3 regions of the Corynebacterium stationis genome follow, and region 3 is predicted to be linked to each of the others. Evidence: riboswitches for the same ligand, from Rfam matches in the RefSeq annotation. Region 3 holds a riboswitch; each other region holds the start of a gene.
The links. A riboswitch is a leader RNA that binds a small molecule or an ion and turns the genes downstream of it on or off. The one in region 3 is predicted to bind thiamine pyrophosphate.
Positions count from the first base shown of each region.

Region 1: another riboswitch for thiamine pyrophosphate. It lies ahead of thiD (bifunctional hydroxymethylpyrimidine kinase/phosphomethylpyrimidine kinase); the one in region 3 lies ahead of CSTAT_RS02320 (ECF transporter S component).
Region 2: another riboswitch for thiamine pyrophosphate. It lies ahead of thiC (phosphomethylpyrimidine synthase ThiC); the one in region 3 lies ahead of CSTAT_RS02320 (ECF transporter S component).

Region 1 covers NZ_CP009251.1:105,981-113,591, forward strand. Annotated here, with positions in the region: gene CSTAT_RS00555 (ABC transporter permease) at 1-588, shown strand, start outside; gene CSTAT_RS00560 (ABC transporter ATP-binding protein) at 578-1,324, shown strand; gene tenA (thiaminase II) at 1,326-1,997, opposite strand; gene CSTAT_RS00570 (TenA family protein) at 1,997-2,659, opposite strand; gene thiD (bifunctional hydroxymethylpyrimidine kinase/phosphomethylpyrimidine kinase) at 2,656-3,516, opposite strand; TPP riboswitch at 3,584-3,674, opposite strand; gene CSTAT_RS00580 (calcium:cation antiporter) at 3,711-4,841, opposite strand; gene CSTAT_RS00585 (ATP-binding protein) at 5,042-6,727, opposite strand; gene CSTAT_RS00590 (hypothetical protein) at 6,984-7,496, shown strand; gene CSTAT_RS00595 (LysR family transcriptional regulator) at 7,480-7,611, opposite strand, start outside.
Region 2 covers NZ_CP009251.1:674,163-681,773, forward strand. Annotated here, with positions in the region: gene CSTAT_RS03300 (aminotransferase-like domain-containing protein) at 1-638, opposite strand, end outside; partial or broken gene CSTAT_RS03305 (BCCT family transporter) at 1,053-1,961, shown strand; gene CSTAT_RS03310 (IS3 family transposase) at 1,995-3,377, opposite strand; partial or broken gene CSTAT_RS03315 (BCCT family transporter) at 3,411-4,325, shown strand; TPP riboswitch at 4,958-5,067, shown strand; gene thiC (phosphomethylpyrimidine synthase ThiC) at 5,097-6,866, shown strand; gene CSTAT_RS03325 (OsmC family protein) at 6,890-7,438, opposite strand; gene CSTAT_RS03330 (FAD/NAD(P)-binding protein) at 7,498-7,611, opposite strand, start outside.
Region 3 covers NZ_CP009251.1:472,447-480,057, reverse strand. Annotated here, with positions in the region: gene fusA (elongation factor G) at 1-183, opposite strand, end outside; gene rpsG (30S ribosomal protein S7) at 532-999, opposite strand; gene rpsL (30S ribosomal protein S12) at 1,006-1,377, opposite strand; gene CSTAT_RS02335 (nucleoside/nucleotide kinase family protein) at 1,680-2,426, opposite strand; gene CSTAT_RS02330 (energy-coupling factor transporter transmembrane component T family protein) at 2,553-3,320, opposite strand; gene CSTAT_RS02325 (ABC transporter ATP-binding protein) at 3,313-4,686, opposite strand; gene CSTAT_RS02320 (ECF transporter S component) at 4,686-5,291, opposite strand; TPP riboswitch at 5,282-5,398, opposite strand; gene CSTAT_RS02315 (DNA-directed RNA polymerase subunit beta') at 5,533-7,611, opposite strand, start outside.

The DNA.
Region 1 (7,611 bases), 370 kb from region 3:
ACGCTACTGGGCTTTTCGGTGTCATTAGCGTGCGCGTGGCTGATTGCTATCGTTATTGATTTCTCGCCGCTGATGCGCCGTGGCCTAGTTCCGCTGCTGATTTCTTCCCAAACCATTCCGATTGTCGCTATCGCGCCGTTGATGATCATCTGGTTCGGCTTCGGGCTGCTGCCCAAGATCCTGGTGGTGGCTCTGGTGACCTTCTTCCCAGTAACCATCGGGCTAGTCGATGGTTTTGCGCGTGCGGACAGGGAAGCATCGGCGTTGCTGCGCAGCATGGGTGCCGGGCGCATCAAAGAGTTCCTCTTCCTGCGGCTACCGTCGGCGCTGCCACTCTTTTTCACTTCTTTGCGTATCGGTATTACTTATGCCGTGGTGGGCGCCATCTTCGCCGAGTATGTCGGCGCGAAGCAGGGCTTGGGCATTTATATGAGCGTGCAAAAGAATGCTTTTCGCACCGATTTGGTGCTCGCCGCAGTTACCGTCGCAGCTGTGATCAGCATTGTGCTCTACCTATCCACGTACCTGGTGGAACGGGCCGTTATTCCGTGGCACATCAAAGAAAGGACCGCTGCCAATGAGCGTTAAAACCTCACCGCAGTTGCACCTCGAGGGCATCTCACGCACCTTCCCGCTTGCCGATGCCCGCCAGCGCGCAGTGCTGGATGACATCTCTTTGACGGTGAATCCCGGGGAGTTTGTCTCCATCATCGGTCCATCTGGCTGCGGCAAGAGCACGCTGTTTAACATCATCGCCGGTTTGGATTCACCGACTAGTGGCACGGTGGGTATCGATGGGGAAGTGGCCTATATGCCGCAAAAAGATGCGTTGTTTCCGTGGCGCAGCATCGCCGCGAATGCCGCACTCGGCCTGGAAGTCCAAGGGGTTAAACGCCGCGCGGCGCGGGCACGGGTCAAGGAATGGTTTCCCCGCTTTGGGCTTGCGGGTTTTGAAGATTCCTTGCCGTTTGAGCTTTCCGGCGGCATGCGCCAGCGGGCAGCACTTCTGCGCACGGTGGTTCAAAACAAGAGCACTTTGCTTCTCGATGAACCCTTCGGCGCCCTCGACGCGCTTACCAAACAGGATTTACAAACCTGGCTGCAACAAGTGTGGGCCGAACATAATTGGACAGCACTGTTGATTACCCATGATGTCCGCGAAGCGATCTTGCTTTCAGACCGCGTGGTGGTGCTCAGCCCGCGCCCGGCGAAAGTCAGCCTCATTCTCGACGTTGACCTACCGAAGCCGCGGGGGATCGATGCGTTGACCAGCCCTAGATTCTTAGAGCTGGAACGCACGCTGCTTCAAACACTAGGCAGCTGAATCAGTCAGCTGAGTCCAGTGCTTGCTGCCAGAACGCTGCTTCCAAGCGGGTCGCGGCGCGGAAGATTTCCACTAAGGAATCAAAGCGCTCCGCGGTGACGCTACCTGCGGTTAGCGCGTCGAGGCGTTCGGTGGCAGCTTGTGCTGCGGTTTGGAATTCCGTGCCGGAGTATTCCGCAATCCACTCGCCGTAGGGGTGTTCTTCGCCGGCATCTAGAGCCCGTATTCGTTGCGGCTCTAGGGCTACACCAATTTCTGCATAACCAATGGAGCATGGTGAAAGCGCGACGTGCATATCCAGCAGGTCGCCGGACATCCCGGTGTCCAAAACGTAGCGGGTATAAGCCACGGTGGTTTGTTTTTCTGCCGCCGCATCAAGCTCTTCTTCCGTGATTCCCCAGCGTGTAGTCAGTCGGCGGTGTAGTTCGGTTTCGTGCAAGATAGCCTGCAGTGCGCCCGTCGCGTCTTTAATATCGGCGAGGTTGCGGCTTTTGTACGCAGCCAGTGCGTTCGCCCGCGCGAACTGCACGAGGAAGTGATAATCCTGCACTAGGTAGTCCTGGAAGACGGGTAGCGGCAAGGTGCCTTCGCCAAGTTTGCGCACGAATTCGTGCTCGGTGTAATCGGTCCACTCGGTACCGATGGCTTTTTTCAGATCATTAAACAGTGTCATTATTTTTCTCCTGTGATGGGGTGGGCGTAGGCAGCATCAAAAAATGCGAGCTCGATTTCTACTGCGCGGTGAAAGAAGTCTTCCGCAACAGCGCGCCGGGCTGGGCCGACGCGGTCGAGTTCTGCGCGTAAGAACGCGATGCGCTCGTGGAATTCAGGAAAATCATGCAGTCGAATCCATTCCGCGTGCACGAAGTTCTTCGGCAGCGGGCGCGCACCGCGGGTCGCCCAGTCGAGGTACAACCATTCCGCAACCAGCAACACCGCGACGATTGCTACGTAATCGCGGGTTTCCGCAGCCTCACGCATCAACGCGCAAAACGCGGTGGTCGGCTCGGTATTCGGGATTTCTTCGCGCTGCTTGTCGCTCACGCCCAATGCTTTAAAGGCGTCGAGGAAATAAGTATTTTCATCGCCGGCTATCTCGCCAATAAATTGCGCAAACCGCAGCCGTGGTTCAAGCGCATCCGCCGTGCTTACCGATGCCCCCAGCAACACCAAGAAACTATCCAAAAAGCGGTAGTCCTGCACCAAGTAGCTGGCCATGACAGAGTCGTCGATGGTGCCATCGAAAAGCTCCTGCACAAAGCGGTGAGAAACTGCCTTCTCCCACGTGGTGTGGTTTTGCTCGCGCAAAAGGTCCGTAAATCGTTGAGTGCTCATCGTTGTGTTCCTTGCAATTGCAAAGGCGCGTTATTCCATAGCGCGTGGAAGTGATGGACGGGGCCGTGGCCTGCACCGACGTCCAATTCATCCGCGTGGCGCAGCGCGTGCGTGAGATAGTCTTTGGCGCGGCGCACCGCTTCTTCGTATCCGTGTTGGGGTAAAAGCGCTGCTATCGCGGCCGATAATGTGCACCCAGTGCCGTGGTCATTGACAGTGTCCACGCGCGGTGCGGTCAGCTCCACGGTGTGCTCGCCGGCATCACCGCCGGTGAGGATATCGGTGCTTTCCGCACCGCTTAAATGCCCGCCTTTGAGCAGCACCCACTTTGCGCCCAAAGCGCGCAGATCGTTTAAGGACTCACGCATTTCTGCCAAGCTGCCCATCTCTACCTCGCGGCCCAGCAACACCGATGCCTCCGGCAGATTCGGCGTAATCAGCGTTGCCCGCGGCACGAGACGCTCCCGAATCGCGTCGACATCATCCTGGTTGAGCAGATGATCGCCACTTTTAGCGACCATCACCGGATCCAAGACCACCGGGCACTGCGCGTATTTATCCAGTGACTGCGTGATCGCTTCGGCGATTCCAGCATTGGCCACCATGCCGATTTTCACTGCATCGACGCGGACATCCTCAAAGACCGCGGCGATTTGTTCGGCCACGAATTCAGGTTCCATCGCGACGATGCTTCCCACCCCGCGCGTATTTTGCGCAACCACTGCGGTGACCACGCTCATCCCATATGCGCCGTTGGCAGAAAATGCTTTTAAGTCTGCTTGAATCCCCGCGCCACCGGTGGGATCTGTGCCAGCAATGGTTAATACGTTCGGTATCAACGCTTGTCTCCGTTTCATCACTCATATCGAGTTCGAAGAAGCGAAGCGTGCTGCAATAGATACAGGTATCCCTGCATATACTGCCTGCGTCGTTTACCGACATTCCTCCGCGAGTCCGAACTCGATCAGGTTCTCGGGTTTAATCTCAGCCCTTCCGGGCACCCCGTGTCTGGCGCCCACGCTAGCACAGAATGTCCTGGCAAGAAACGACTTTAAGAAAATACGCTGAGCGCGTAGAGGATGAAGACGAATAGGTGTGCTCCGCCGTGAATCGCGGTGACTTTCTGGGAGTTAAACGTTGCGATGCTCAAAGCCAGGCTGATTCCTAGTAGCAGCAGGTTGGTGGGGTTTTCGGCGAGGGTAACGGTTTGCCCAGTAAGCAGACCGATGATGAGCACGACCGGCAGAGTGAGGCCAACACAGGAGACGAGCGCGCCGTGGGCGAGGTTAACCACGCGTTGTCCTTCGCCACCCCAGGCAGCGCGGACGGTGGTGATTGCTTCGGGCAAAAAGACAATCATTGCGATGATGATGCCGGAAAGCGCGATGGGAGCGCCGAGGCGGTTAAGGCCGTCATCGAGAAGCGATGCCATATCGTGAGAGAGCATCACGATGGGGATTACCGTGATGAGCAAAACCAGCGCGCGGGTGAAGATCTCGCCTTTGTGCTCGCGGAAAATTGCGGCGATTCCGGGGTTGTTGGAAGCAACGACGTCCTTGTCTGTTTCCGTGAAGTCGGCATGCTGGGCGCCGGTTTGGCGGTAGAGAAAGAATCCGTAGAGGATGACTGTCAAGGTCACGATGGTGATGGCCTGCGCGGAATTGTATGCGCCATCGGTGCCGATGACAGCTGGAAAGGCGAAGGCGGTGGCGATGAGTACGACGAGCATGGATAAGTATGCGGAAATACCGGTGCGGTTGACCTGCAGGTTGCTATGACGCATGCCGCCGACGAGAAGTGCCAGGCCGATGACCAGGTTGAGGACAATCATGACCGTGGCCATGACGGAATCACGCGCGATGGTGTGGTGATCGCCTGGGCCGAGCATAACCGCGGAGATGAGAATGACTTCAATGCCGACAATTGAAAGGGTCAGCACCAGGGTGCCGTAGGGATCACCAAGCCGGTGCGCGAGATGTTCAGCTTGGGTGACAACCCCGCCGGAACACACGATGATCACGCCCACGATGAGCGCAAGAAGGGTGAAGACGAGGGGCATCGATAAGCTGCCCGCGAGAAAACCTGATGCCAGTGATAGTAGTGCGACCGCAACCCAGCCCAATACAATTCGGGCGATGACAGATCCGGTGAGAACGCCGCGCAGGGCAGTAGAGGCTGACATGGACGAAGACTCCTTTAAGTGCAGGGTCGTCCCAGCTCTAGCTTTGACTGTGCAGGCCGTCCTGCCAGCGTGTTCTAACCAGCAGCCTAGCACGCCCGGCCGATACGGCAAGCTGGAGCCAACTATGCGATGAAGGAATTGATTCGTAATCAGTTTGGATGCCAAGTCTGCCTATCTCTTGAAGGTTAAATTAGCCAAGATCACGTGCGGCGATAAGCTCGTTTTCTACTGCTTGGTGGCGCTGTGGCTGTGATAAAACCGATTTCTACAAGATGTCGAAGGGCGGCGCGTACGGTGCTTATTGGCCGATCGGTAAGGTCGCTAACTTGTTGAGCTGAGAGTTCTTCAGTATTAGATACTGCATCGAATACGTCTTGTTGGGCGGGGGTTAGGTGAGCTCCCGCACTTGAGAGGGTGTACACCCCTTGGCTCGATTCAATTAACGAACCTTGTTGAGCAAGCTTATCGAGCATGATCTGAAGCTCACCACTGTCGCCGCCTGTCTGCCGTTTGAGATCTTTAGCTGTGACGGCCCCCAAGTCTTTTGCCAAAACAAGTGCGGCACCTTCAGCGATTGAGAATTCATCTCCAAGTCGTTCCTTAACCCAGGATGCGACTTCTCCGTCTGCGAGGCCGAATCGCTGCAGAATGACTGTCACTCGAGCAATATCTACCTTAAAAGTCGGCCTGGGAAGACCGACAGATTTCATGGTGTTGATCATGGTCAAGATCCCTCCACCATTACTTTCGGCAAGTACCCCGTCGTATTCGTGGGACAGTGGGACATCTTGAAGTAGCCTGGCTAATGTCGAATTCCGCGGGATTTGTTGTCCATCATCGAGGTTCTCGGTAGTTTTGCCGCCAGGCAATCCTCCAGGGCTGCTGATTTCTACGCGGTCTAAAAAGATATCGACACTGATATTTTGGTCTCGGAATGGTGCGGAGTAGTCACGATGCATCACTGCATTAGCTAATGCCTCGCGTAATACGGTCTCAGGTATTTCTAAGACATCCTTTCCGAGGCTTCCTTCAATCACCCTTCTTGTTCGAAGGTTTCGACGAATTGCTGCGATTGCATCTAAAACTTGGGTGGCTACGTTGCTTTCACAAAGGACTCGGTCCACGAAACGAGTGTTTTCTCCTGCTGGTGCTTTTTCTTTTCCGGGGTGGACCGCCACATCAATAAATAATTGAGGAAAGAATTGTTGAGGATATTCTCCTAACGCCATTAGTCCTGCAAGGGTAAGTTCGCCGTCTTGAGTAACTATGGATTTCTGCTTGATCCACTTATTGGTTTCATCAAAATCCAGCCGAGAATGTTGGCGCTTCAGCCGAGACTCCATGGCTTTAGTGAGTGAGGTATCTAGGTCATTGATATCAGTACCTGGGACATGTTCTCTGTCGGAAGCGTGCTTGTCGAATCGGTGTTGGAGTTCGTAGACTTCAAGGGCGCTAAGTCGTTGATCCGCGTCGCCAACTCTTTTAAAGCTTCCGTTCGATACTCCCTTTGATTTTACGAAGCATGGGCCATTAACAGTTAACGGAGAAATGGTGACTACGACGCATAGTTGTGTGTCAACTTTTAACAGCTCGACGGAATAGTCTGGGACTGGTTCCACGCGAATTGCGTGCTGGTCGCTGGTATTTAGACCGCTGCGGATACGGTCCTCAACGTCCTTGGCATTGAATCCTGGAGCTGGAGTGAACGATGGTTCTTCTAAACCCAGTACGATGATTCCGCCATTACTGTTAGCGAAAGCGCTTACCGTTTCCCAGAAACTTTTTGATTCACTCTTATGCGCCCATGCCTTTACTTCTATCAAAGCGTCATCTCTGCCGAGGGTACGGAGGCGGGCAAGGTGGGAATCTAGTTCAGATTGTTTCATGGGGACCTCACTGTCGCTCAAAGACTATTAAGCCTCACTGTATACAGTGAGACCGTCATTTTCTATAGTGAGGGCGTCACTTTATATAGTGAGACCGTCGTTTTATATAGTGAGGGCCTCATTTTCTGCAGTGTGGGCGTAACTTTATATAGTGAGAGCCCATTTTTATGTAATGAAGCTCTTTTTGGACAGCGGAAGACGTATTAGTGTGGGGCACACTGAATGCTTGATTCCTATGCGTGCTCGTTGAGAGGAAATGATGACTGATACCGCCACGGTTAAGGAGCAACGCCGGCCCACGGCTTCGCTGAAGCGGTTAGCCACTGTAGAAGCTATTTTTGGCTACATCATGGTGCCGTTTTATGTGGTCTTGCAGTACGTTTTCCCAAAGCCGCGGGAGAAAAACGACCGTCAGCAAGGGGTAATTAAAGGTTTCATTGCCACGTGGGTGAAGTCGATTGGTATCGCGGTTAGTGCAGGAGCACTACTTGGCGCGGTGGAGTGGGTATTGGCCAAACTGCTTGGTCGCAGGCTTCTCGATGGCATCCCCGCCGTCCTGACCGGAATCGGCATTCCGGCACTGGTCGGGGGCTGGTTGATTGATAAGCGCAATCGCCTGCGCGGCGCGATGATTGCGGCGGTGGCAACGCTGCCGCGCATCGTGGTTTCTGAAAGTTGGGTCCGCGATAAATCGAGTGATGAGGAATTCGATAAGGAAATGAACACCGCGCGGGATCGCCTGTACGCAGTGCTTAACGATGCCTACTGATCCAAGCGCCAGTGGCCTTAGCGATGGCAATCAGTTCGTGAGCCAGCCTGGGCGGACGACGGTGTCCTGACCAGATTGCTGTGAGCGGGCGCGTGATCTTGTCGCCTTCTAAAGG
Region 2 (7,611 bases), 200 kb from region 3:
ATACGGTGGGCACGGCAGAGCTTGGCGATGTCTTCCCGTCGCTTGTGCGACATCACCACGCCTGAAGGGTTGGCGAAGTTGGGAATGACATATAGGAGCTTGATATCGGACCCAGTGGACTGTGCATGAGCAATGGCTGCCTCGATGGCATCGATGGTAATGCCTTCATCGTCGCCTTCTAGCTGAACCACATGTGCCTGCATACCGGCAAAGACATTAAGCGCACCAGAATAAGAGGGTGCAGCTGCCAAGACCGTATCACCGGGGTTGAGGAAGAGCTTGGCTACCAAGTCCAAAGACATCTGCGAACCGGATGTCACCAGAATGTCTTCAGGAACAGTCTCGATGCCTTCTAACGCCATGGTCTTTTGGATTTCAGCGATGAGATCCGGCTGACCCACCGTTGTGCCGTACTGAAATGCAGAGAGGCCCTGTTTGATCACGACGTCGTTGCTTATGCGGGTAATTTCCTCCCACGGCAAATGCGTCAGTTCCGGGTTGCCTCCCGCCAAGGAGATGACATCAGGGTTCATCTCCATCTCAAAGACAGCACGAATGGGCGAGGGCGCAAAGTACTGCGCACGCGTAGCAAAACGCTCATTGAGGGGGAGGAGACTAGTGCGCTTTGAAGCAGACATCAGTGATATTCCTTTTCATCTCATCACCGCCAGTGCAGGTGGGTGGCGGTAGATAACACTTGCGCTCTGTTTGAGCGCCCAGTGCAGTGCTTCCTTTCAATGCTATCTAATGACTTAGCGCGAAATGCTGACTTTGTCATGAATATCAGTTATTGCGGGTGTCGCTTTATCAGACACCGTGCCCACAGTTCTTAATATTCGGCCCAGGGCTGCCGATTTACAACATATCTTCAGGCTCTAAGAGCCGCCGTGTTAGGGTTGATATTCGGACAAATCAAGATTCTGAAGTAGACCGAGCCCTCCAGTGGTGGTGATATTTGTTACTTCATCGCAATTTGTGCACTAAAGTGGCACATGTCCTAATCCCTAAGTAGGAAGTAAAATAACGTGACTACCTCTCAACCCCAATCGAATATGAATTCGGGCGCGACGCCAGTGGAGTCAGAGGAGAAAGCATCCAAAAAGCGGCGTTTGAGACTGCAGACGGATCCTTTCATTTTCTTCGTCTCGGGCGGCTTTATTGTGGCCTTTGTTGCGCTGACTCTCGCATTTGGAGAGCGCGCCCGAAACGTGTACTCCGTTGTCTCTGGTTGGCTATTAGACAACCTTGGCTGGATGTACATTGGTGGCTACTCCCTTATGTTCGTCTTCCTAATCGGTATTTTCGTATCCAAGTACGGAAACCTCCGGCTGGGAGACGACGATGAGAAACCCGCCTACTCCGTGCCAGTCTGGTTTGCGATGCTTTTTGCGGCCGGTCTAGGCGCTACCTTGATGTTTTGGGGCGCAGCTGAGCCTTTGCACCACAGCTTCAACCCGCCGCGCGGCGATTTCTTGCCGATGAGCCAAGAAGCCATTGACCAAGCATTTGAATTTACGTACTACCACTTTGCCGCACACATGTGGGTACCTTTCGTGCTTCCAGGCTTGGCCTTGGGATATTTCATTTACAAGCGCAAGATGCCAGCACGTTTGTCGTCGACATTTTCGCCACTGCTTGGTCGCAAGGTGTACGAATGGCCAGGAAAACTTATCGATGCCCTCTCGATCATCGGTACTGTCTTCGGTCTCGCGGTCTCTGTGGGCCTTGGCGTGCTGCAGATCAACGCAGGTATGAACATCATGTGGGATGTCCCGCTTATCTCCGGCGTGGAATTAGCGATCATCATTGTTGTTACCATCGCAGCGTCCGTATCTGTTGCTTCTGGTCTCGATCGCGGCATCAAGATTTTGTCGAACCTTAACATTGGTGCGGCCGTCGTCCTGATGGTTTTCGTCCTGCTGATGGGACCGACGTTGACGCTGCTGCGCCATACAGTCGAAGGGGGATGCGGACTGTTTTTAGGATTGTTTCGGTTATGAAGCTATCAGGTTTCGGTGTGCATGGATGCTTATTCCGCCGAGAGAGTCTTTAATTCTGACTTTGTTGTAAAACTCAATGTAGGAATTTACTGCTTCTTCAAGCTCATCTACCCTGTGCCAAATCTTGTGGTAGTACATTTCATTTTTCATCCGGCCAAAGAAGCCCTCACAAGCTGAGTTATCTGGTGAACACCCTTTTTTGGACATAGATCTAATGATTCCGGCCGTTCGGGTTATGGTTATCCAGCTATTGGCGCGGTAGTGAGTGCCCCGGTCAGAGTGCACAACAAGCTTGTTCAACGCTGTTGGTGGATGGGATTCAAGCGCTTCTATAAGGGATTTCTCTGCTATTTCCATCGTGGGATGGCGACCGGTTTTCCATCCGACAATCTTTCCGTCAAAACAGTCCACAATGGCCGAGAGATAAACTTTTCCGTTGCTGGCTACAAACTCGGTTATGTCGGTCAACCACAGCATGCTTGGCTCGTCTGCATGAAAGTTTCTTTTGACGATATTCGGCGGCGCTGGAGTTATTTCCCCTGCGTAGCTGGAATATCGAATTTTCCTTCGCGGGCTACGAACTGGGATTGCCATCTCCTGCATTAGCCGGCGGACGACCTTTTCGCTAATAGTGATACCCTCATGACGCAATACCCACCAAGTTCTGCGATAGCCGTAAGTAAAGTGGCTTTCCTCAGCTATTTCAGCAATGCGCAGCCTGACATCTTGTAGCGGGTCTAGGCGAGCCTGGGCTGCGAGTTGATAGTAGAACGTAGAGGTAGAAAGGCCTGCTGTTTCCAACAGCATGGGAAGCGGAAGGTGGTTTCGGAGTGCGTCAACTACCAGAGTCTTCTGAAGATTGTTCAGTGCTCCCGGAGTGACGCTGTCGTCTTTTTTTATTAACATCAGCTCCTCAGCCATCACTGCTTTTTCAACCATCAATTGAGCTGCCAGCTTCTTTAGCTCTTTTGGATCGTCTGGTAGCGAGGCTTTGAGAGATTTCTTGGTCGGGATTTTTCTTTCAGTTCTTCGTTCTTCGTTGGACATCAGGCCCCATTCGCCGAGTTCACGATATGCTTGCGCCCAACTGTATACGCTCATCTTCGTATACAGATCGAGTTTGTCGGCGATTTCCTGAGGACGTAGGCCCTCTTTGTACATCTGCACAGCTTCAAGCTTGAGCTTCCAAGGATAGGAACGTAGCTTTGTGGCTTGCTTGCGTGGCTTAGGACCCGGCTTGAGAGGCTCCCGCAGCCATTTGTACATTGTCCAACGGCCTGGGTAGCCCAGATTGCGGATCGTTTCCACGACAGATTTGGTTCGTCGATACTCCGCGACAGCCTTCTTGCGTTCTTCTAGGGTGTAGGAACGGTTCACTAGGAAAACCTTTCAGGATTCCGTCCGCATCCCCAAGCGTTCGGTAACTACGGCTCGTCCTTGCCGGAGATGATGTTCTGGACGGATTCCTTTGCTGAGAATCCTGGCTGGCAGGGTACTTGGACCGTCTTCTACTGGGCATGGACTATTTGCTGGTCACCATTTGTCGGTATGTTCATCGCGCGCATCTCGCGTGGCCGTACCGTGCGTGAATTCATCGGCGGCGTACTAGCGTTGCCAACTGTTTTCGTGGTCATCTGGTTTTCTATCTTCGGCCGCGCGGCGATTGAGATGGAACTATCTGACCCCGGGGTTCTTACTGGACCGGTGGTCGAAGACGGCGATACTCCTGTCGCACTATTCGCGCTTTTGGAGCAGTACCCGATTTACGCCATCTCTGGTTCTTTGGCAATCTTTGTCATCGTAATTTTCTTCGTTACCTCGATCGACTCCGCAGCCCTTGTCATAGACTCATTTGCCACCGGTGAAGAAAATAAGTCCCCCGTGTTCTACCGCATCGGTTGGGCTATTGCTGTTGGCGCGGTGACCGCTGCGCTGCTGTTTATCAACGACACTGGTATCGAAGCCATACAAGAAGTCGTCATTATTGTCGCACTGCCGTTCTTCATCATGATGTTTTGCATGATGTACTCACTGCTGAAAGGCATGGGGGATGATTATGCGGCAGAGCGTCGCATCGCCACGCGTCACTGGGAGAAGACAGATAGCCCCGAAAAACTTGAAGAACATGAATCCCGTCCTGCCCCTGGTTTCGATGCTGACGGTAACGAGCTAGGTGTACCTGAATTTGCCTATGACGAAGAAGGACGTTTCCATATTCCAGGCCATGTGGTGGTTGACGGCGATGTTTATCTCGGCGGCGACGTCGACAATGAATATGAACCGGAAACCCCGCCTGAAGGTCCAGGAAACGAGGCAAAGGCCTAACAAAGTTTAAAGCTTTGCGCGTATTATCTTTGGAATAGATTCTTGCCTTAAAGCGGTCAGGTGCATTGGATAGGCGGCCGCTTTAACCGCGGCAAGCTTATGGAAAATCCAGGATAAATTTGCTGCCCAAGTGCGATTCCCATCTGAGATGGACTCCGCGCTTGGGCAGTTGCCGTTTTACTGGGAAAGGCAAGTATCCGGTAGCTAAGACCGCTACTGTCGCTGCCTTGTTGCTCACTGTTGCTAGAAGGAATGAAAGAGCATTTCTGCGAACTAAAATTCTGCTTCTCGTGGGGTGTGGAAATGACATCACAGACAACGGCGCTAACACACGTTGCATCCCGGTAATCCTCATGTGCTCATCTTGCGCAAGCGTTCCCGTATAAGGAGCGCCGAGCGCCGCATACTGCCGGTCATTGACCTATCCGTTTTAGTTCCTGGCTTGTCACAATGGTGATGACGTGAGTCGCTGCTTCATGGTGTTCCGTCTTAGCCAAACTAAAACCTTGTACGTGGGGAGAAGGGCTTAAAATTTAAGACTTTTAATTTTTAATTCATAGCCGCTGAACAGTCGCTTTCTACCGAGAATGAAATTAATTGCTTGTCGGGCTTGAAATTACGTGATAGAGATAAAGAGTCCATGCGGGTGCCACTAAAAGTGGCTGAGATCGGGCTAGTGAAGTCCGAGACCGTTGAACCTGATCCGGTTAATGCCGGCGTAGGAAATAGGAGACTTCATTGTCTGATCGTAATGTAAATTTGCCGACCCCTTTGAACGCGACCAACGAGGCTCAGGGTGCGCAGACATCCGAACAACATCCAGCTCACAGCCTGTCGTGGCTCGAAGATGTTGAACACGGAATCAGAGTGCCAGTAACCGCAATTGCCCAATCTGATTCCCCAGATGGCACGCCGAATGAACCGTTGAAGGTCTACCGGACCATGGGTCCTGGCAGCGTTCCGGAACAAGGCCTTGCGCCTTGGCGCGCCGAGTGGATAGCCGCATTTGGCGACACGGAAACCTATGAAGCTCGTGGTGCACGCCTCGAAGATGATGGCCGCACCGCTGTACGCCGTGGCGCGCCGTCCCAGCAGTGGCAGGGAAGCAAGCCGGTGCCCCTGCGCGCGAAATCCGGTAAACGGGTAACCCAGATGCACTACGCGCGTAAGGGTGAGATAACGCCGGAAATGCGTTATGTGGCGCTGCGTGAAAACGTCGACGTGGAGCTCGTTCGCAGCGAGGTCGCCGCGGGCCGGGCGATCATCCCTGCGAATATCAACCATCCCGAATCGGAGCCGATGATCATCGGTAAGCAATTTTTGGTGAAGATCAACGCCAATATCGGCAACTCTGCCGTTACCAGTTCCATTGACGAAGAAGTCGCCAAGCTGGAATGGGCGTCGAAGTGGGGCGCGGATACCCTCATGGATTTGTCGACCGGAAATGACATTCACACCACGCGCGAGTGGATTCTGCGCAATTCACCCATTCCGATTGGCACAGTCCCGATTTACCAGGCATTGGAGAAAGTCGATGGCGACGCCAATGCGCTGACCTGGGAGATCTACCGGGACACCGTTATTGAACAGTGCGAGCAGGGCGTTGATTACATGACCGTCCACGCGGGCGTGTTGCTGCGGTATGTGCCGCTCACCGCCGACCGAGTTACAGGCATTGTCTCCCGGGGTGGCTCGATTATGGCCGGTTGGTGCCTCGCTCACCACGAAGAAAACTTCCTGTACACCCACTTTGATGAGCTGTGCGAGATTTTCGCCGCTTATGACGTGGCATTTTCGCTTGGCGATGGCCTCCGTCCCGGCTCCATTGCCGATGCCAACGACGCCGCGCAGTTTGCCGAACTAGACACCCTGGCTGAGCTGACCCAGCGCGCGTGGGAATATGACGTACAGGTGATGGTCGAAGGGCCAGGGCATATTCCGCTGCACAAGGTTCGCGAAAACGTCGAGCGGCAACAAGAACTCTGCAAAGGCGCACCTTTTTATACGCTGGGCCCGCTGGTAACAGATATCGCGCCGGGCTATGACCACATCACCTCCGCTATCGGCGCAACCGAAATCGCACGCTATGGCACCGCGATGCTGTGCTATGTCACCCCGAAAGAACACTTAGGTCTTCCCAACAGGGATGACGTAAAGACCGGCGTGATTACCTATAAAATCGCAGCGCACGCAGCAGATGTTGCCAAGGGGCATCCCGGTGCCACCGCGCGTGATGATGCCCTGTCCAAGGCACGCTTTGAATTCCGGTGGAATGACCAGTTCTCGCTTGGTCTGGACCCGGTAACAGCCCAGGAATATCACGATGAAACTTTGCCGGCAGAACCAGCAAAGACCGCACACTTTTGTTCAATGTGCGGTCCGAAGTTCTGCTCAATGAGGATATCGCAAGATATCCGCGACACCTATGGCAGCGCCGAGGCCCAAGCTGCTATTGCTGGCATGCAGCAAAAGAGCCAGGAATTCCTCAACGCGGGAGGGCAAGTCTACCTGCCACAGCCGACCATCGGTGCCCCAAAGTAATCAGCTGACTAACAAGCTGGCTTTTAGACCACCTTGTGGGTCAGGTTTGCTGGACGGGTGTAGGTGTTGACCACAGGGGACCACTGGATTGCGTCATCGACAATCTTTTCTAGGGTCTCACGGTCAGCATCGCCGTCAACATCAACGTTGACCTGGACATCGGAAACACCTGGGCGCTTATCATCGCTCAAGTCGCCAACGCCCCAGACAGGGGAGACGTCAATGTTGGATTCGATATCGATGTCGATCTTGGTCAGGGTAACGCCACGGTGGGTAGCGATTGCCTGGATGCCCACGGAGATGCAAGCTGCTAGGCCGGCCTGGGCGATTTCGGTTGGGTTCGGCGCGGAGTCATCGCCAAGCAAAGCTGGTGGCTCAGACACCAAAACTGGCTTCAGGTCGCGAACCTGGGTGTAATTGCGGAAGTGTCCATCAGCCTCGGTGTGAGTCTTGATGACCTTCTTGCCGCCTTCTGGGGTATCGATATTCTTCTGACGCAACGACGCCAGCTTGTCGGCATCGATAGCCTCGAGTGGTTCGCCGGCCTTGTGATTAGGGGTGAGATCAGACATTAAAAATTCTCCTTCTTTCGTGGAATGTTTCCCACAATACGCGCCTTGAATGTAAATCGCTAGACAGCTTGGTTCATTTTATTCACACCGAGCGTTATATTAAATGCGCTCGTGGCGGCCTTGTCGGCTTCTTGAATAAACCAGGAGTCGGTCCCTGGCAGTGGTGGGGAAAT
Region 3 (7,611 bases):
GCGCTCCTTCTCCTGCTCCATCCAGTCAGTGGTGGATGCGCCGTCGTGGGTCTCGCCTACCTTGCGGTTGATACCGGTGTAGAAGAGGATACGCTCGGTCGTGGTGGTCTTACCAGCATCGATGTGCGCCATGATGCCGATGTTGCGGACCTTCTTCAGGTCCTTAAGCACTTCTTGTGCCACGGTTAATACCCCAACTCGTTTGTTGTGACGTAAGTGTTGAAAGAAAGCTTCTTTAACACGAACGCAGTTACTTACAGTAGTTCTTGATCAATCTTGCCATTTATTGCGGCCTTTAGCAGCCCGTAGGAGGGATTTTCAGGTGAAATTTACCTTAATAACTCCCACGCCACAGACTCAGGTTGTCAACGGGATGCAAGATTGATCTCTGTGCATTGAAAACAATAACCCGAGCAGTCACATTTTTTAAGTTATCCGGCCCAGTCACTCAACGTGCTTGGGATGTTGCATCGACAAGCAATGCAACACGAACTTAACCGGTGTGGTGCTCGGGTCATGGTCAGCCACAAACTACCAGCGGTAGTGAGCGAAGGCGCGGTTAGCCTCAGCCATCTTGTGGGTGTCTTCGCGACGCTTAACAGAAGCGCCCAGACCGTTGGATGCATCCAAGATCTCATTTGCCAGACGCTCAATCATGGAGTTCTCACGACGCTGACGGGTGTAGGTGACCATCCAGCGCAGTGCCAAGGTGTTAGCACGGTCTGGACGAACCTCGATTGGGACCTGGTAGGTTGCGCCACCAACACGACGGGAACGAACCTCAAGGTCAGGGCGGATGTTGCCCAGAGCCTTTTCCAAGGTACCTACTGGCTCGGTGCCGGTCTTCTCACGGCAGATTTCGAGAGCGCCGTAGACGATACGCTCTGCGGTGGACTTCTTGCCGTCGATGAGAACCTTGTTTACCAGCTGAGTAACCTGCTCAGAGTTGTAAACTGGGTCTTTGACGACGGGACGCTTTGGAGCAGCATTCTTACGCATTTTTTATTACTGTCCCTTCTTTGCGCCGTAACGGGAACGGGCCTGCTTACGGTCCTTGACACCCTGGGTATCCAAAGAACCACGGACGATCTTGTAGCGAACACCAGGAAGGTCTTTCACACGCCCACCGCGAACAAGCACCATGGAGTGCTCCTGCAGGTTGTGGCCCTCACCTGGGATGTATGCGGAAACCTCAATACCGGTGGTCAGGCGCACACGGGCAACCTTACGCAGAGCGGAGTTAGGCTTCTTAGGAGTGGTGGTGTACACGCGGGTGCAAACGCCACGACGCTGAGGGGAACCCTTCAGCGCAGCGGTAGCAACCTTCGTGCGCGGAGTATTGCGGCCCTTGCGGACCAGCTGCTGAATAGTTGGCATTATCAGTCTTTCTTATCGGTAGAAATTACTTGCCTCAGCTTTTAATAACTCACTTGTAGATGCTCTCCGGTGAGAAACAGGTGCCTAAACACGCAAAAATAAGGACTCTTTTCCGGGGTCCTTCCGCGTGTCCAGATACCTATTCCCCACCGAGTCACAACTGACTGGTGTGTTTTGCTGAGAAAAGGATCAGACTCTTCGTCACATAATGCAACGAACCTTTACCGACACTACCAAAGCCAGTGGGGTTTTACAAACAGTCTTTGACCACGCTGATCTGCGCCGATAGGCCGAAGACGCCACTACGACGCAGCGTATTGCCACTGCCACAACAGGTCTGGCTTGAGGTCAGTCTCCAACAAGTTCGCGAAGTGCTCTGCTTCTTGACTTTCCCACGTTTCAAACCAGTCTTCATAGCCCTCATCCCTATCCAAGGCGCGGGTTCTGCGTGCTTCGCGCGGGCCCGTTACCATGACGGTTACTACCGAACCACGCTTGTACGCAGCGGCAATATTGTCAACGCTAATCGCACCTACACCTTCGACAATCAAATTGTCACGGCCGTCGAGGCTAAACCACTCGGCAGGAGCATGCGCATTCCAGTCCCAGCGCCAAAAGCCCGGATTCATTTTCCGCAGAACTTGGCTGTTGACCATCTCACTGCCTTTTTGCAGCCCGTGCCAACCGGGGTAGAACTCGTCCAGGTGGACTGTCTGCCACCCCATATGTTCCGCCAGGCGCGCAGCAAACCAGGTCTTGCCGGCGCCTGAGGGGCCATCGATAAGCACGGTGACCGGTTTCATTGGCTTATTGCGCCCTTGTGCAAGGCGGTCAATATTTTCTTCTAACAGGTCTTGTGCCTGCAAAAAAGACTTGGTTTCAACAACTTCCGGTGGGTCTTCATCCTGGATGTCTTGCCCGGGAACACGTGTCGCCGGCTCTGCTTGGCTAGCTTCGACCGGCAGAAATCCACTGGGCACGCCCTCAGACTGCGTCGCTGGGTCAATGGTGGTGTTAATAATCAGTGTCATGGAGTTGGGATCAGCCACTAAGACTTTCCTAGCCACACCTTTCAAATGCTTTTGCCACACGATTTAAGCTAGAACTTTATCTAATCCATGTTAGCGGATTGACTGCTTTTGTCCGGATTTACGCTTTCTATTTTACAAGCATTTCTACAAGCCCAAAAAGCGCCAGGAGCCTGACACGACAGAAATTATCACCGGCAAGCTCGCGAGTAGCACTCCGATGGCCATGATTATCCAGTCCCTACGCACGAGCTTCGATTCCCGCGCCCAGGTACGCGGCGAAGTAGTGACGGGCTTGCCAAATCCGCGGGCTTCCATGGCCGTAGCTAGTTTCCCACCGCGGCGCAGGGCAAGCACCAATAGCCCAAAAGTCATGGTCACCAGATGGCTGATGCGCCCGCGGTCAGCAAGTCCCCGCGCACGACGAGCTTGCCCCATTGCTTGCCAATCATCTTTGAACAGGGTCAGCATGCGCACGCCGGCTACCGCACCGATGACGAAGCGGGCGGGAAGTTTCAGGATTTGCGCCAGGGCGTCGCCTAATTCCGTCGGGTCGATATCTCGCGCCAGCACAATCACCGGCAATGCGACAGCAAGCACACGCAACATCATCGCCACCGCTAGTTCGATGGAATTATCGGTCACCGTGGCCAGGAAGAAGGAGAAATACTCCCTCCCACCTTCTTGGGCATAGAGCAGCATCGATATCCCCGATATCGGCGCGATGATTATCAGCGGCCAAGACATTTTGAGTAGACGCCACCAGCTCACCCGGCACAACGGCGCGCATAGTAAGGTAATCACAAGAGAGACGGCCGCGCTCACCCAGTCCACAGACAACAGCAGCGGTGTCGTCACCAAGATAATGACCGCCAACCGCGTCAACGGGTTCACACCGGTTAAAACATTAGGCATGCGCGCTCACCACCAGGTGGGCATCGGCCAAAGCATTGATAAATAGTTCATCGTGGGTAATCGATGCGACAGTAATGCCCTCATCAACCAGTTCGCGAATCATAAAGACCAGTTCTTTAAAAGTTTCCGGGTCTTGGCCGAAAGTCGGCTCGTCTAAAAGGACAACACTCGGTGCGGTGACCAAAGCAGTGGCCACAGATAGTCGGCGCTTTTCGCCGCCAGACAAGGTAAAGGGGTTGGCTTCAACCAAAGACTCCAGCCGCAGGCGTTGCAAGAGCTTGTCGATGCGCTCTTCTACTCCCTGGTTAGATCCCCTTACTAGGGATCCGACCACTTTGGGCCCCACCCGCATTTCTTCGATCACGCTGCGGGCGACGAATTGGTGCTCAGGGTTTTGAAACACAAAGCCGATGCGCTGCGCCAGCTGAACAGAGCTCCACGCGTGTGGGTTTTTTGCCAAGCCGCGGCGAATCTCTTCGGAATAGCCCAACTTCCCCGCTACCGGAGAAATCAACCCTGCCATCGTCATCAACCAGGTAGTTTTGCCAGAACCGTTGGCGCCAGTGATCACCGTCGATGCACCCTGCGGAATGGCCAGCGTGCGGGCCGGACCAAAACGGGTGGCAAGGTTATGCGACCACAGCGCTGCCGGAGCATCGGCAGGTACTGGCGATGCCGTGGGCAACCCGGTAATGCGCCGTGCGGCGACAGCTGGAGCCACTTCCCCGTCGTAGATAAGCTTTCCGTGTTCTAAAACAATGGCGCGGTTTAACACGTGTTCCCACTGCGTATAGTTGTGCTCAATGACAATGAGAGTTGCGCCGGTTTCTTTAACCACGTGGTCAACGGCTGCGACAACATCGGCTGCACCTTGCGGGTCAAGGTTGGCTGTGGGTTCATCGAGCAAAATCACCTCGGCTCCCATGGCGATTACGCCTGCCAGCGCAAGGCGCTGTTTTTGTCCGCCGGAGAGCCGCGCGGTGGGATGTTCAAGGCTTAGATCTAAGCCGACCATTTCCAATGCTTGATGCACACGACGCCAGATTTCCTCGCGTGGAAGGCCGAGATTTTCGCAGCCGAAAGCCACGTCATCGCCAACGCGCGAGGCAATAACCTGAGAGTCCGGGTCTTGCAAAACCAAACCCACTGCGGCGGCGTTGATGGTGAGCTCGCCACGCAGGGTACCTTCATCATCCCCGCCGAGTACTCCGGCCAGTGCTGAAAGCAGCGTCGATTTGCCCGAGCCGGAATCACCAGCGAGCAAGATTCGTTCACCGCGTTCGACGCGGATATCAATATCGGAAATAGCTGGGGTGCGGCGACCAGCGTGCTGCCACGTGGTACCGCGCAATAAGATTTGTGACATTACAGCGCGCGCTGTTCCCGTCCCACAGCAAAGCGATCCAGGGCCCCGGTTTTCGCTAAAGCTTTAACCGTAAAGTAGCTCAAGGCACCGGCCAAGATAGCTCCCGAGACGACGAGACAAGCCAGGTAGATCAGGTTAAATTCCAACGACTTGGCGATATTTGCTGAGGTGAAAAGCTCCAGCACAAATGCACCAAGCGCGGCACCAATGCCGCCGAGCATGGCGACCATCAGGCTAAAGCGGCGGTAGAGGAAGATTGCGAAGACAATCTCTACGCCTAAGCCTTGGGCAAGACCAGAGTAAAGAGTTTCTGGTCCCCACTGGGAACCAAATACCGCGGAGACAGTCGCCGCTAGAGTTTCTACATAAATCGCTGCGCCGGGTTTACGGATAACCAACGCGCCGATTACACCACCGGCAAGCCAAATGCCAGTGGCAATGCCACCGAGGCCCGGGGTGAGCGCATCCATCGCCATGAACCAGGCGTATCCCACCGAGTTCCAAAAGACGAAGACCAGCCCGCAGGCAACTGCGAGGATGGAGGCAACGATGATATCTACCACTCGCCAGTTTAAAGAGCGAGCAGGGTTAACTTGAGTAACCACTTCTTTATCCTTTCGCCGGCATTATCCGGTTCAAGTTCGACGGTTTCCCAGCGCCTGCGCCAAGGTCTCAGCCCGCACTTTGCTTGCGAGCACCCGTAAATGAATATGATGCCCTTCAATACCTACCAGAGCCCGTATAACCTGCGCAAATAACAAAGCAGCGCCCGCGCTACCGAAAATCAATCAGTAGCGCGGGCGCTGCGGTGTTAAACAGCTGAAGCCGTTGAACACGGGAGTTGGACTAGAAGGTGAAGTCCTCATCCAGTGGGACGGAAGCGCCGGTGAATTCACCGAAGCCGTCGTCACCGTAGATGGAATCGCCGTAAGTCGGAATCGAGTAAGCCGCATTGCGTGCTGCCTCGGTTGGCTTGACGGAGATGTTGCGGTAACGCGAGATACCAGTACCAGCTGGGATCAGCTTACCAATGATGACGTTCTCCTTCAGGCCGATGAGCTTATCGGAGCGCTTGTTGATAGCGGCATCGGTAAGCACGCGGGTGGTCTCCTGGAAGGACGCCGCAGACAGCCAAGACTCGGTAGCCAAGGAAGCCTTGGTAATACCCATAATCTCAGAACGCAGCTGAGCTGGTTCCTTGCCCTCTGCCTGCATACCAGCATTGATCTGGCGAGCCTCAGAAAGGTCAACCAGAGTACCTGGCAGCAGATCGGTGTTACCAGCATCGATAACGGTACCGCGACGCAGCATCTGACGGATGATGATCTCGATGTGCTTGTCGTGGATGGCTACACCCTGGGCGCGGTAAACAGCCTGAACCTCGTCGATGAGGTGCTTTTCCACACCACGGCGGCCGAGAACCTCAAGCACGTCGTGTGGGTCAGCAGCACCGCGCATCAGACGCAGACCGGTGGTGACGTGGTCACCGTCGCGCAGGGAGCGCTCGATCATTGCGTTCGGGTTGGATTCCATCGGACGACGAACCTGAGCCAGGCCCTGACGCTTCGACAGCTTCTCGTAGACCACGTTATCCGAGCCGTCATCTGGGGTAATCGTCAAAGTCCAGAAGTTACCTTCATCGGACAAAGAGATCGTGCCGTCGACGGATGCAATTGGTGCACGGTTCTTCGGGTTACGTGCCTCAAACAGTTCCTGAACACGTGGCAGACCACCGGTAATATCGCCACCGACACCACCCTGGTGGAAGGTACGCATGGTCAGCTGGGTACCAGGCTCACCAATGGACTGAGCAGCAACAATACCGACGGCTTCGCCGATATCAACCAAGTTGCCAGAAGCCATGGACTTGCCGTAGCACTTCGCACAAACACCAGCTGGCGTCTGACAAGTCAGTACGGAACGTACCTTAACTTCGGTGATGCCAGCGTTAACCAGCTTCTCCGTCAGTTCCTCAGTCAGGTCCGAGCCAGCTTCAGCAACAACGTTGCCTTCAGCATCCTTGACGTCGGTTGCAACAACGCGGCCAGATGCTGAGGTCTCCCACAGCTCGTGAACAGCGTAGGTGCCTTCTGCAATTTCCTCACCGATTGGGACGCGAACGCCCTGACGGGTGCCACAGTCGTCTTCGCGAACGATGACATCCTGCGCAACGTCAACCAGACGACGGGTCAGGTAGCCCGAGTCAGCGGTACGCAGAGCGGTATCCGCCAGACCCTTACGGGAACCGTGGGAGTTGTTGAAGTACTCCAGAACCGACAGACCTTCACGGAAGGAGGTCTTAATCGGACGGGTGATGTAGTCACCCTTGGAGTTCACAACCATGCCCTTCATGCCGGCCAGGGTCCAGATCTGACGCATGTTACCTGCTGCACCAGACTTAACGATCATCGGAATTGGGTTGTCATCTGGGTACAGTGCCTCAACCGCGTTACCCACGGAGTCGGTTGCATTCTTCCACAGCTCAACCAGACGGTCGTAGCGCTCACGCTCAGTCAGCGCACCCTGATCCCAGTACTTGCGCTCGATGCGTTCTGCTTCCTTCTCGTAAGACTCAAGCATGTCGGTCTTATTTGGAAGAACCAGAACGTCGTGCATGGTAATGGTGACACAAGAACGGGTTGCCCAGTAGAAACCGGCATCCTTCATCTTGTCCAGTACCTGTGCAACGGTGATCATTGGGTACTTGATTGCCAGGTCGTTAATGACGTCACCAAGCAGGACAATGTCCTTGGAGCCGCCCTTACGGACCATTACACCTTCAAGGTAGGGGTAGTTCCATGGCAGGAGCTCATTGAACATGATGCGTCCCAGGGTGGTCTCAGCCATCCAGGATTCGCCCTTGGTCCAGCCATCTGGGAACTGCGCTGCCTCAATTGCTTCGGTTGGACGCAGGTGATCAATACG